Regions from separate parts of the Symbiopectobacterium purcellii genome, predicted to be linked through region 3. Evidence: predicted binding sites of a transcription regulator. Region 3 holds the regulator's gene; each other region holds the start of a gene.
The links. Region 3 encodes CRP, which controls carbon source genes, mostly activating them, when cyclic AMP is high. Its sites were predicted from a motif close to ATGTGANNNNNNTCACAT; they were not measured.

Region 1: a site for CRP is predicted at 885-902, ahead of K6K13_RS17485 (GntP family permease). Genes of this name have one in related genera too.
Region 2: a site for CRP is predicted at 1,617-1,634, ahead of serC (3-phosphoserine/phosphohydroxythreonine transaminase). Genes of this name have one in related genera too.

What each region holds. Positions count from the first base shown of each region.
Region 1 covers NZ_CP081864.1:3,730,955-3,734,239, reverse strand. Annotated here, with positions in the region: gene lysA (diaminopimelate decarboxylase) at 1-677, shown strand, start outside; gene K6K13_RS17485 (GntP family permease) at 1,173-2,486, shown strand; partial or broken gene K6K13_RS17480 (glycerate kinase) at 2,503-3,285, shown strand, end outside.
Region 2 covers NZ_CP081864.1:2,615,810-2,619,094, forward strand. Annotated here, with positions in the region: gene aroA (3-phosphoshikimate 1-carboxyvinyltransferase) at 1-158, opposite strand, end outside; gene serC (3-phosphoserine/phosphohydroxythreonine transaminase) at 300-1,385, opposite strand; gene ycaO (30S ribosomal protein S12 methylthiotransferase accessory factor YcaO) at 1,655-3,285, shown strand, end outside.
Region 3 covers NZ_CP081864.1:4,601,943-4,605,227, forward strand. Annotated here, with positions in the region: gene K6K13_RS21470 (phosphoribulokinase) at 1-794, shown strand, start outside; gene K6K13_RS21475 (OsmC family protein) at 862-1,269, opposite strand; gene crp (cAMP-activated global transcriptional regulator CRP) at 1,586-2,218, shown strand; gene argD (bifunctional acetylornithine/succinyldiaminopimelate transaminase) at 2,285-3,285, opposite strand, start outside.

The sequences.
Region 1 (3,285 bases), 870 kb from region 3:
TGGACTACGGCCATCTGGAGCAAGTGTGTGATGCCATGGTGCGTCAGGTGGTTGAGTTTGGTCAGGATGTTAAGGCCATTTCCGCAGGCGGCGGGCTTTCCATTCCTTATCGCGTGGGTGAACCGGTTATTGATACTGAGCACTACTTTGGCCTGTGGCACGCAGCGCGTCAGCGTATTGAGACGCACCTTGGTCACCCCGTAACGCTGGAAATCGAACCGGGACGTTTTCTGGTGGCGGAATCTGGCGTCTTAGTGGCGCAGGTGCGCGCCGTCAAAAATATGGGTAGCCGTCACTTCGTGTTGGTGGATGCCGGGTTTAACGATTTGATGCGCCCCGCCATGTACGGTAGCTATCACCACATTTCGTTGTTGCCGGCAGATGAGCGTTCTCTCGCTGGCGCAACGTTGCGCGATACGGTAGTGGCAGGGCCATTGTGTGAATCCGGTGATGTGTTTACGCAACAGGCTGGCGGCGGCGTGGAAACGGTGGCGTTACCTGCGGTTCAGGTCGGCGATTATCTGGTGTTCCACGACACCGGGGCTTACGGTGCCTCTATGTCTTCCAACTACAACAGCCGCCCCCTGCTGCCGGAAGTGTTGTTCGAAAACGGTGAAGCACGCCTGGTTCGCCGCCGCCAAACCATCGAAGAATTGCTGGCGCTTGAAGCGCTGTAACCGCGTGGTATTGAGGTCTCGGATGACGCCACGCTAAGCCGCAGGGATGCGGCCCAGACCGCTGACGCAGTGCGTTGTTAGGTGAAGTGCGGCGATGGGGTCGTAGCGGCGTAAGCCGCCGGGGCGCCCCTCGTCATGATTCGCCGGGAAACCCGGACATACCGAAAAGGAACTTCAGCCGCAGGAATGCGGCTCTTCTCCCCTGCAATGTGATAAACCTCTCGCTTTCTTGTTCTGCGACACAAAAATATTTATACAAATGCCCAGTTTTTTCGTGTTGCGACACATAGGTTATTTTATTGCCAAGTCATAGAATAATTTTCAATCCATAAGAGCATGTGATAAGGAATTATTTATCGGTTCTGATTTCTTCCCAAAGAAAGCTATTTAGAACGGCGTAATTTATTACCACATTAAATAATGCAGATTCCACCAGGAATGTATTTGCATTAGCACCCTATTGTCGAAGACATATAAAATATAAGAGGTCTCATTATGCATACCATAGAACCCTTGGCATGGTACGGGGCGTTGATTGGTCTTTTCATTGCCATTGCGCTCATCCTGAAAAAAATTAATCCGGTGTATTCCTTGTTCCTCGGCGCCATTCTCGGTGCGGTGATCGGCGGTGGTAATCTTGAACAGACCATCGGCCTGCTGACATCTGGCACGCAGAGTGTGATGGGTACGGTGATCCGCGTGCTGGCTGCGGGGGTACTGGCTGGCGTGATGATGGAATCGGGCGCGGCAGAAACCATCGCTCAGGCCATTGTGAGGAAGATGGGGGAGAGCAAAGCGATTTTAGCGCTGGCACTGGCCACCATGATCATCACTGCGGTGGGCGTATTTATCCCCGTTGCCGTATTAATTGTTGCACCCATTGCGTTATCGGTGGGTAATAAAATGGGTATTTCCAAACTGGCATTATTACTGGCGCTTTCCGGCGGCGGTAAAGCTGGGAATATTATATCGCCGAACCCCAATACTATTGCCGCAGCAAACGGTTTTCACCTGAATTTAAGCGATGTGATGATCGCCGGTTTTATTCCTGCCGTATTCGGGTTGATTATTACTGTCGTTGTCGCCTCAATGTTGAAAAATAAAGGGATCATGGTAAGTGGTGAAGAAGCCGCCGCTGCCTACGGCACCCAGAGCGCGAAGAATGACAAAACCTACCCCACGTTGGGTAAAGCCATCGTCGCGCCAGCGGTTGCCGTTATCTTATTGATGATTAACCCGATTGGTTCCATTTTTCACATCAGCGCGCTGACCGCGTTCAAGCTGGATGCCCTGTATGTATTGCCGATCGCCGGTATCGTCGGTCTGATTGCCATGGGGCAAAAGCACAAGGTGATTGCCTATACCGCTTCCGGTCTGGAAAAAATGACTGCGACCGTGCTTATCCTGATTGGTGCGGGTGCAATTGCAGGCCTGATCGCTGCCTCCAACCTGTCTGCCCAGGTGGTACAACTGATTGACATCATGGGTATTTCCGGCACCTTCCTGGCACCTATCTCCGGTATTTTGATGGCGGCAGCCACGGCGTCCACCTCCACCGGGACCATTCTGGCGACCGGAACCTTCGGTAATGCTATCGCCACTATCGGCATTGCGCCGATTGCCTCTGCGGTCATGGTACACACCGGGGCGACCGTTATCGACTCCTTGCCGCAGGGCAACTATTTCCACGTCACAGCGCAGAGCATGAACATGACCATCAGACAGCGTATGGGCCTGCTGCCCTACGAAGCGATTGTCGGTGGCACCATGACCCTTGTCGCTACCGTGCTGTACGGCTTTATTCTTTAGTTTGAGGCAACCCACAATGAAACAAGAAACGTTTGTATTAGCGCCCGATTCATTTAAAGAGAGCATGACGGCGAAAGAAGTGTGTAACGCGATGGAAAAAGGGTTGCGTAAGGTATTCCCCGAAGCGAATTTCGTGCACGTTCCCATGGCGGATGGCGGATGGCGGCGAAGGCACCACCCAGTCGCTGATTGATGCGACCGAAGGCACGCTGTATGCGTTAAACGCGACCGGGCCGTTGGGAGAAACGATTGAGGCCAGCTACGGCATCATGGGGAACGGCGAGATTGCCGTGATTGAAATGGCGTCTGCCAGCGGTATTCAATTTGTTAACCGCGACACCAAAAACCCGTTGGTGACCACCACCTACGGCACCGGTGAACTGATCCGCGCCTGCCTGGACAAAGGCATCAAGAAAATCATTCTGGGCATCGGTGGCAGCGCAACCAATGATGGTGGCGCAGGCATGGCAGAAGCGCTGGGCGTGCGTTTTTATGATGAAGCGGGCAACACGCTGCCGCGCGGCGGCGGCGCGCTGGATCGTTTGCATCATATCGATCTTTCCGGGTTGGATAGCCGCCTGGCACAGGTGGATATTCAGGTTGCCTGTGATGTCACCAACCCACTGTGCGGCGAGCAGGGGGCATCAGCGATTTTCGGCCCACAGAAAGGGGCAACGCCGGAGATGGTCGCACAGTTGGATAACAATCTGGCGCATTACGCGGCGGTGATCCGCAATCAGTTGGGCAAAGAGATTGCCACTGTGCCGGGTGCCGGCGCGGCGGGCGGTCTGGGCGCGGG
Region 2 (3,285 bases), 2.0 Mb from region 3:
TGGCGAACGTCATCGCTATCGAGCAGATTTTTCAAACGCGTCGTCCCCGTTGCCAATGCGGCCAGCAACAACGCACGGTTAGAGACACTTTTCGAACCGGGAAGGTTAATCACACCATCGATCAGGGAAATAGGCTGTAGGGTAAGGGATTCCTGCATGTAACTCTTAACTCCGGTCATCAACATAAGAAACCCCGGTGCAAACCGGGGCTTACTGGAAACAGGTTACCGCTTTGCGGGCAGCGGCAACGATACAACCTGCAACGTCGCGGACAAACCACGACGTCACTCGCTGCGGTATTAGCCGTGGCGACGTTCAAAATCGGCCATAAAGGCGGTCAGCGCCTGCACGCCTTCCAGCGGCATTGCGTTGTACAGTGACGCACGCATTCCGCCCACCACGCGGTGGCCTTTCAGCGCATGCAACCCCGCCGCTTTGGACTCTTCCAGGAACAGCTTATCCAGCGCGTCGTCACCGAGCAGGAACGGCACGTTCATGCGCGAGCGGTTGGCGGCCAGCACGTCGTTACGGTAGAAATCGCTGCTATCGATAGCGCCGTAGAGGTGATCCGCTTTCTCACGATTGCGTTTTTCCATCTCCACCAGGCCACCATGTTCTTTCAGCCATTTGAACACCATGCCAGAAAGGTACCAGGCAAAGGTCGGCGGTGTGTTGTACATAGAGTCATTATCCGCCAGGATTTTGTAATCCAGTACCGACGGCAGCACGCTGCGGGATTTACCCAGCAGGTCCTCGCGCACAATCACCAACGTCAGCCCTGCTGGGCCAATGTTTTTCTGCGCACCGGCATAAATCACGCCGAAACGGCTGACATCGATCGGACAGGACAGGATGCTGGAGGAGAAGTCAGCGACCACAACCTTGTCGCCAAAATCAGGGGTTTCCTCAATGGCCAGACCGTCGATGGTTTCATTCGGGCAGTAGTGCACAAAAGCCGCATCGTCAGACAGTGCCCAATCACGCATCGGTTTGGCCGCGCGCAGGCCGTCAATGCGGGTTTTCACGTCGATAACGTTCGGTTTGCAATATTTCTCCGCTTCGTTGATCGCACTGTGCGCCCAATAGCCGCCGTCGATATAGTCCGCTTTGGCGCTGTCACCCAGCAGGTTCAGCGGTACGGCAGCGAACTGCGCGCGGGCACCGCCTTGGCAAAACAGCACTTTGTAGTTGGAGGGGATCTTTAACAGATCGCGCAGATCCTGTTCGGCTTCCGCCGCCACCTGCATAAACTCTTTACTGCGGTGGCTGATTTCCATTACGGAGGTTCCCAGCCCACGCCAGTTACATAACTCTTGCTCGGCACGACGCAGCACTTCAACCGGCAGCATGGCTGGACCGGCGCTAAAATTGAAAACTTGTGTCATTTCCCCTCACCACGTATTTAGTACGACTATTTTTAACGTTTTGTCTGTTTTACAGCGATAATTATGATTCTTTGCAACAACCACGTTGGCTTTTTGCAGCCGCCATCATGGTTTTTTGCAGCAACCGTCATCATTTGTTTTTATCACTGGCTCCTTCTCGCTGCAATCCTTATTACGCTTTCCCGTATAAAACCCGCACGGCGACAGCGTGGAGTTGTCCATGAAAAATCCGTATGATGCACATCCCATAAAAGAGAAAAGTGACAATCATGAGCCAAACGTTCATCCCAGGCAAAGACGCCGCCCTGGAAGACTCCATCGCCCGTTTTCAACAGCAACTCCGTGACCTGGGGTTCAACATCGAAGAAGCCTCCTGGCTCAATCCGGTGCCTAACGTCTGGTCCGTGCATATTCGCGACAAAGATTGCCCACTGTGCTTTACCAACGGCAAAGGCGCCAGTAAGAAAGCCGCCCTGGCCTCAGCCTTAGGTGAATATTTTGAGCGTCTTTCCACCAACTACTTCTTTGCCGATTTCTATCTCGGCAAGTCAATCGCAAACGGCGATTTTGTACACTACCCGAACGAGCAGTGGTTCCCAATGCCGGATGATGACAGCCTGCCGCCAGGGATTCTGGATGATCACCTGCGCGCCTTTTACGATCCTGACAACGAATTGAGCGCCAGCATGTTGGTGGATTTGCAATCCGGCAACGATGAACGCGGCATCTGCGCCCTGCCGTTTACCCGTCAATCCGATGACACCACGGTCTACATCCCGATGAATATCATCGGCAACCTCTACGTCTCCAACGGTATGTCCGCCGGCAACACCGCCAATGAAGCGCGTGTACAGGGGTTGTCTGAGGTGTTCGAACGCCACATCAAAAACCGCATTATTGCCGAAACCATCAGCCTGCCGACCATCCCAGACAGCGTGTTACAGCGTTATCCCGGCGTAGTGGAAGCCATCGCCACGCTGGAAAAAGAAGGGTTCCCGATCCTTGCCTATGACGCGTCGCTGGGCGGTAATTACCCGGTGATCTGCGTGGTGCTGTTTAACCCCAGCAATGGCACCTGCTTCGCCTCCTTTGGTTCGCACCCGGATTTCGGCGTCGCGCTGGAGCGTACCGTCACCGAACTGCTGCAAGGACGCGGGTTGAAAGATCTTGATGTCTTTACCCCACCCAGTTTCGATAATGACGATGTGGCGGATCATGCCAATCTGGAAACCCACTTTATCGATTCCAGCGGTTTGATCTCGTGGGATTTGTTTAAAACCGACGCAGATTATCCCTTTGTCGACTGGAGCTTTACAGGCAGCACCGAGCAGGAATTTGCTACCTTGATGGCCATTTTCCACAAAGAGCACAAAGAGGTGTACATCGCCGATTACGAGCACCTGTCTGTATATGCATGCCGCATTATCGTGCCGGGGATGTCCGACATTTATCCGGCAGACGATCTGCTGCTGGCAAACAACAATATGGGTGTTCATCTACGCGAGACGATCCTCTCTCTGCCCGGCAGTCAGTGGGAAAAGCAGGCCTATCTCGATCTGATTGCTCAGTTGGATGATGAAGGTTTTGATGACTTCACCCGCGTGCGCGAATTGCTGGGGCTGGCAACCGGCAAGGATAACGGCTGGCTCACGCTGCGCATCGGTGAATTGAAAGCCATGCTGGCGCTGGCAGGCGGCGATCTGGAACAGGCCTTAATCTGGGCAGAATGGACGCAGGATTTCAACGGCTCCGTTTTCAGTCCGTCACGCAGCAACTACTACCGCTGTTTGCAGACACTGTTGACGCTGGCATTGGATGAAGCGCGTGAACCATCGCAGTATTACGATGCGTTTGTGAAAATGTACGGCAGTGATACCGTCGAAGCAGCAAGTGCGGCTAT
Region 3 (3,285 bases):
GGAAGATCTTCCAGCAGTTGCAGATAAAAGCCGCTTCACTGGAAGGCGATAGCTTTCACCGTTATACCCGGCCAGAGATGGACATGGCGATTCGCAAAGCGAAAGATTTGGGCCGCCATATCAGCTATTTCGGCCCAGAGGCCAATGATTTCAGCCTGCTTGAGCAGGCGTTTATCGAATATGGCCGCAACGGTACCGGAAAAACGCGCAAATACCTGCACATCTATGATGAGGCGATCCCCTACAATCAGGTGCCCGGCACCTTTACCCCGTGGGAGCCGATGCAGCATCCTACCGATATGCTGTTTTATGAGGGGCTGCACGGTGCCGTGGTCACTGACCAGTACGATGTTGCCCAGCACGTTGACCTACTGGTCGGTGTGGTTCCCATCGTCAATCTGGAATGGATTCAAAAGCTGGTGCGCGATATCAACGAACGCGGTCACTCGCGTGAAGCCGTGATGGATTCTGTGGTGCGTTCCATGGAGGATTACATTACCTATATCACGCCGCAGTTTTCTCGCACCCACATCAACTTCCAGCGCGTACCGACGATTGATACCTCAAACCCCTTTGCGGCCAAGGCGATCCCTTCGCTGGACGAGAGCTTTGTGGTGATCCATTTCCAGGGCGTCGAGCATATTGACTATCCCTACCTGCTGGCCATGCTGCAAGGCTCGTTTATTTCACACATCAATACCTTGGTGGTGCCGGGGGGAAAAATGGGGCTCGCCATGGAACTGATCATGGCACCGTTGGTAAAACGGCTGGCAGAAGGGCGTAGCGCGGGCTGAGATAAAACACACGCAGCCCGCCAGAAAACGATGCGACAACGAAGAAAGCTATTCGACTATGAAGAAACTAGGCGACAGCGACGATTTCGTGGCTATGCGTGACCTTCACCGCCTTTTCTAACATTAGCGCCACTGAACAATACTTCTCCGCCGACAGCGATACGGCTCGTTCAACCACCTTATCCGTTAGCCCTACGCCCGTGACGACAAAATGCAGGTTGATATGGGTAAACAGACGCGGCGTTTCTTCACGACGCGTGGAGGATAATTTGACTTCACACCCGGTAATGGTATTGCGGCCCTTTTGCAAAATGGACACCACATCAATGGCGCTACAGCCTCCTGCCGCCATCAACACCATCTCCATCGGACTGGGCGCTTTATCGCCAGCATTGCCATCCATCAGGATCTGATGCCCGGATGACGACTCACCGAGAAAGGTCAGATCTTCGACCCATTTTACGCGCGCTTGCATCCACAACTCCTCAAATTTATTCGAAAATTACTCACTGTTATATATAAAAACCGCCGATAACTAGAGCTTAATCATGCTGAAGCGAGACAACACAAGACAGGCTCGTCAAGCTGTGTTACAAACAGGAATAGAATCCGTTCCTTCAGTTTTAAGCTGACGGTCAGAACGGGTCGTGACGTCGCCATACAGAGGCCAGTATATTCCCTGACGTCAGTCCGCCAACACGGAATTTTTACTACTAGCACGTTAATACGCCGTACAGGGAACTCTGAACCCTGTAATTTGCGCAGTGAATTACAACAGAGGATAACAGCGAATGGTTCTCGGCAAACCGCAGACAGACCCGACTCTTGAATGGTTCCTTTCTCATTGTCATATTCACAAGTATCCATCGAAGAGCACGCTAATTCACCAAGGTGAAAAGGCAGAAACGCTTTACTACATCGTGAAAGGCTCAGTAGCTGTGCTGATCAAGGATGAAGAAGGCAAGGAAATGATCCTCTCCTACCTCAACCAGGGGGATTTTATTGGAGAACTGGGCCTGTTCGAAGAGGGCCAGGAACGCAGTGCATGGGTACGGGCAAAAACTGCCTGTGAAGTCGCTGAAATCTCCTACAAAAAATTCCGTCAGCTGATCCAGGTCAACCCGGATATTCTGATGCGTCTTTCCTCACAGATGGCGCGTCGCCTCCAGGTGACTTCCCAGAAAGTGGGCAATCTGGCCTTCCTGGATGTCACGGGCCGCATTGCACAGACGTTGTTGAACCTGGCGAAGCAACCCGATGCCATGACGCACCCGGATGGGATGCAAATCAAGATCACGCGTCAGGAAATTGGTCAGATTGTTGGCTGTTCCCGCGAAACGGTAGGCCGTATTCTGAAAATGCTGGAAGATCAGAATCTGATCTCGGCACACGGCAAAACTATCGTGGTATACGGCACACGCTGATACCCTCAGCGCCGTTGAGACAAAAGCACGTTGTGCACTGCGCAGCGTGCTTTTGACAAGTCTAGGCTACTCCGCTTTCACCACCGCTTCGACCGCCCGCGCGAACCGCGCCATGCCCTGATCGATATCTTCCAGATCAATCACCAGCGACGGCACAAAACGCACCACGTTAGGCCCAGCGACCAGCACCATCACGCCTTGCTCTGCGGCAGCGGCAAGGAACTTACCCGCCTGACCGTGCCATTTCGGCTTCAGTTCTGCGCCAATCAGCAGGCCCATACCGCGAATCTGTTCAAAAATACCGTGCTCTTCATTAATCGCCTGAAGAATCGAGACGAAACGCTCGTGGCGTGCTTGTACACCGGAAAGCACCTGTGGGGTATTGATGGTGTCCAATGCGGCTTCAGCCACCGCACAAGCCAGCGGGTTACCGCCGTAGGTAGTACCGTGTACGCCAACGGTCATCACCGAGGCGACCTCTTCAGTGGTCAGCATGGCGCTGATGGGGAAACCGCCGCCCAACGCTTTCGCCGTGGTAAGAATATCCGGCGTCACGCCATAGTGCATGTAGGTAAACAGCTTGCCGGAACGTCCCATGCCGCTTTGCACTTCATCAAACACCAGCAGAGCGTGATGCTGATCGCACAGCTCACGCACGCCTTTGAGGAATTCTGGCGTGGCCGGTGTAATGCCACCTTCACCCTGAATCGGCTCCAGCACCACGGCACAGGTGTGGTCATCCATCACCGCTTTTACTGCGGCCAGATCGTTGAACGGCACGTGCACGATATCGGCCGGTTTTGGTCCGAAGCCATCAGCGTATTTCGCCTGGCCACCGACCGAGACAGTGAACAAGGTGCGACCGTGAAACGCATTGTAGAACGCAATGATTTTGGTTTTATACGGGCTGTGGCGCTTAATCGCATAGTGACGAGCTAGCTTGAAAGCCGCTTCGTTGGCTTCAGCTCCAGAGTTAACAAAGAACACGCGTTCGGCAAAGGTGGCGTCGATCAATTTGCTGGCCAGACGCAGCGCGGGCTCATTGGTAAAGATATTGCTGGTGTGCC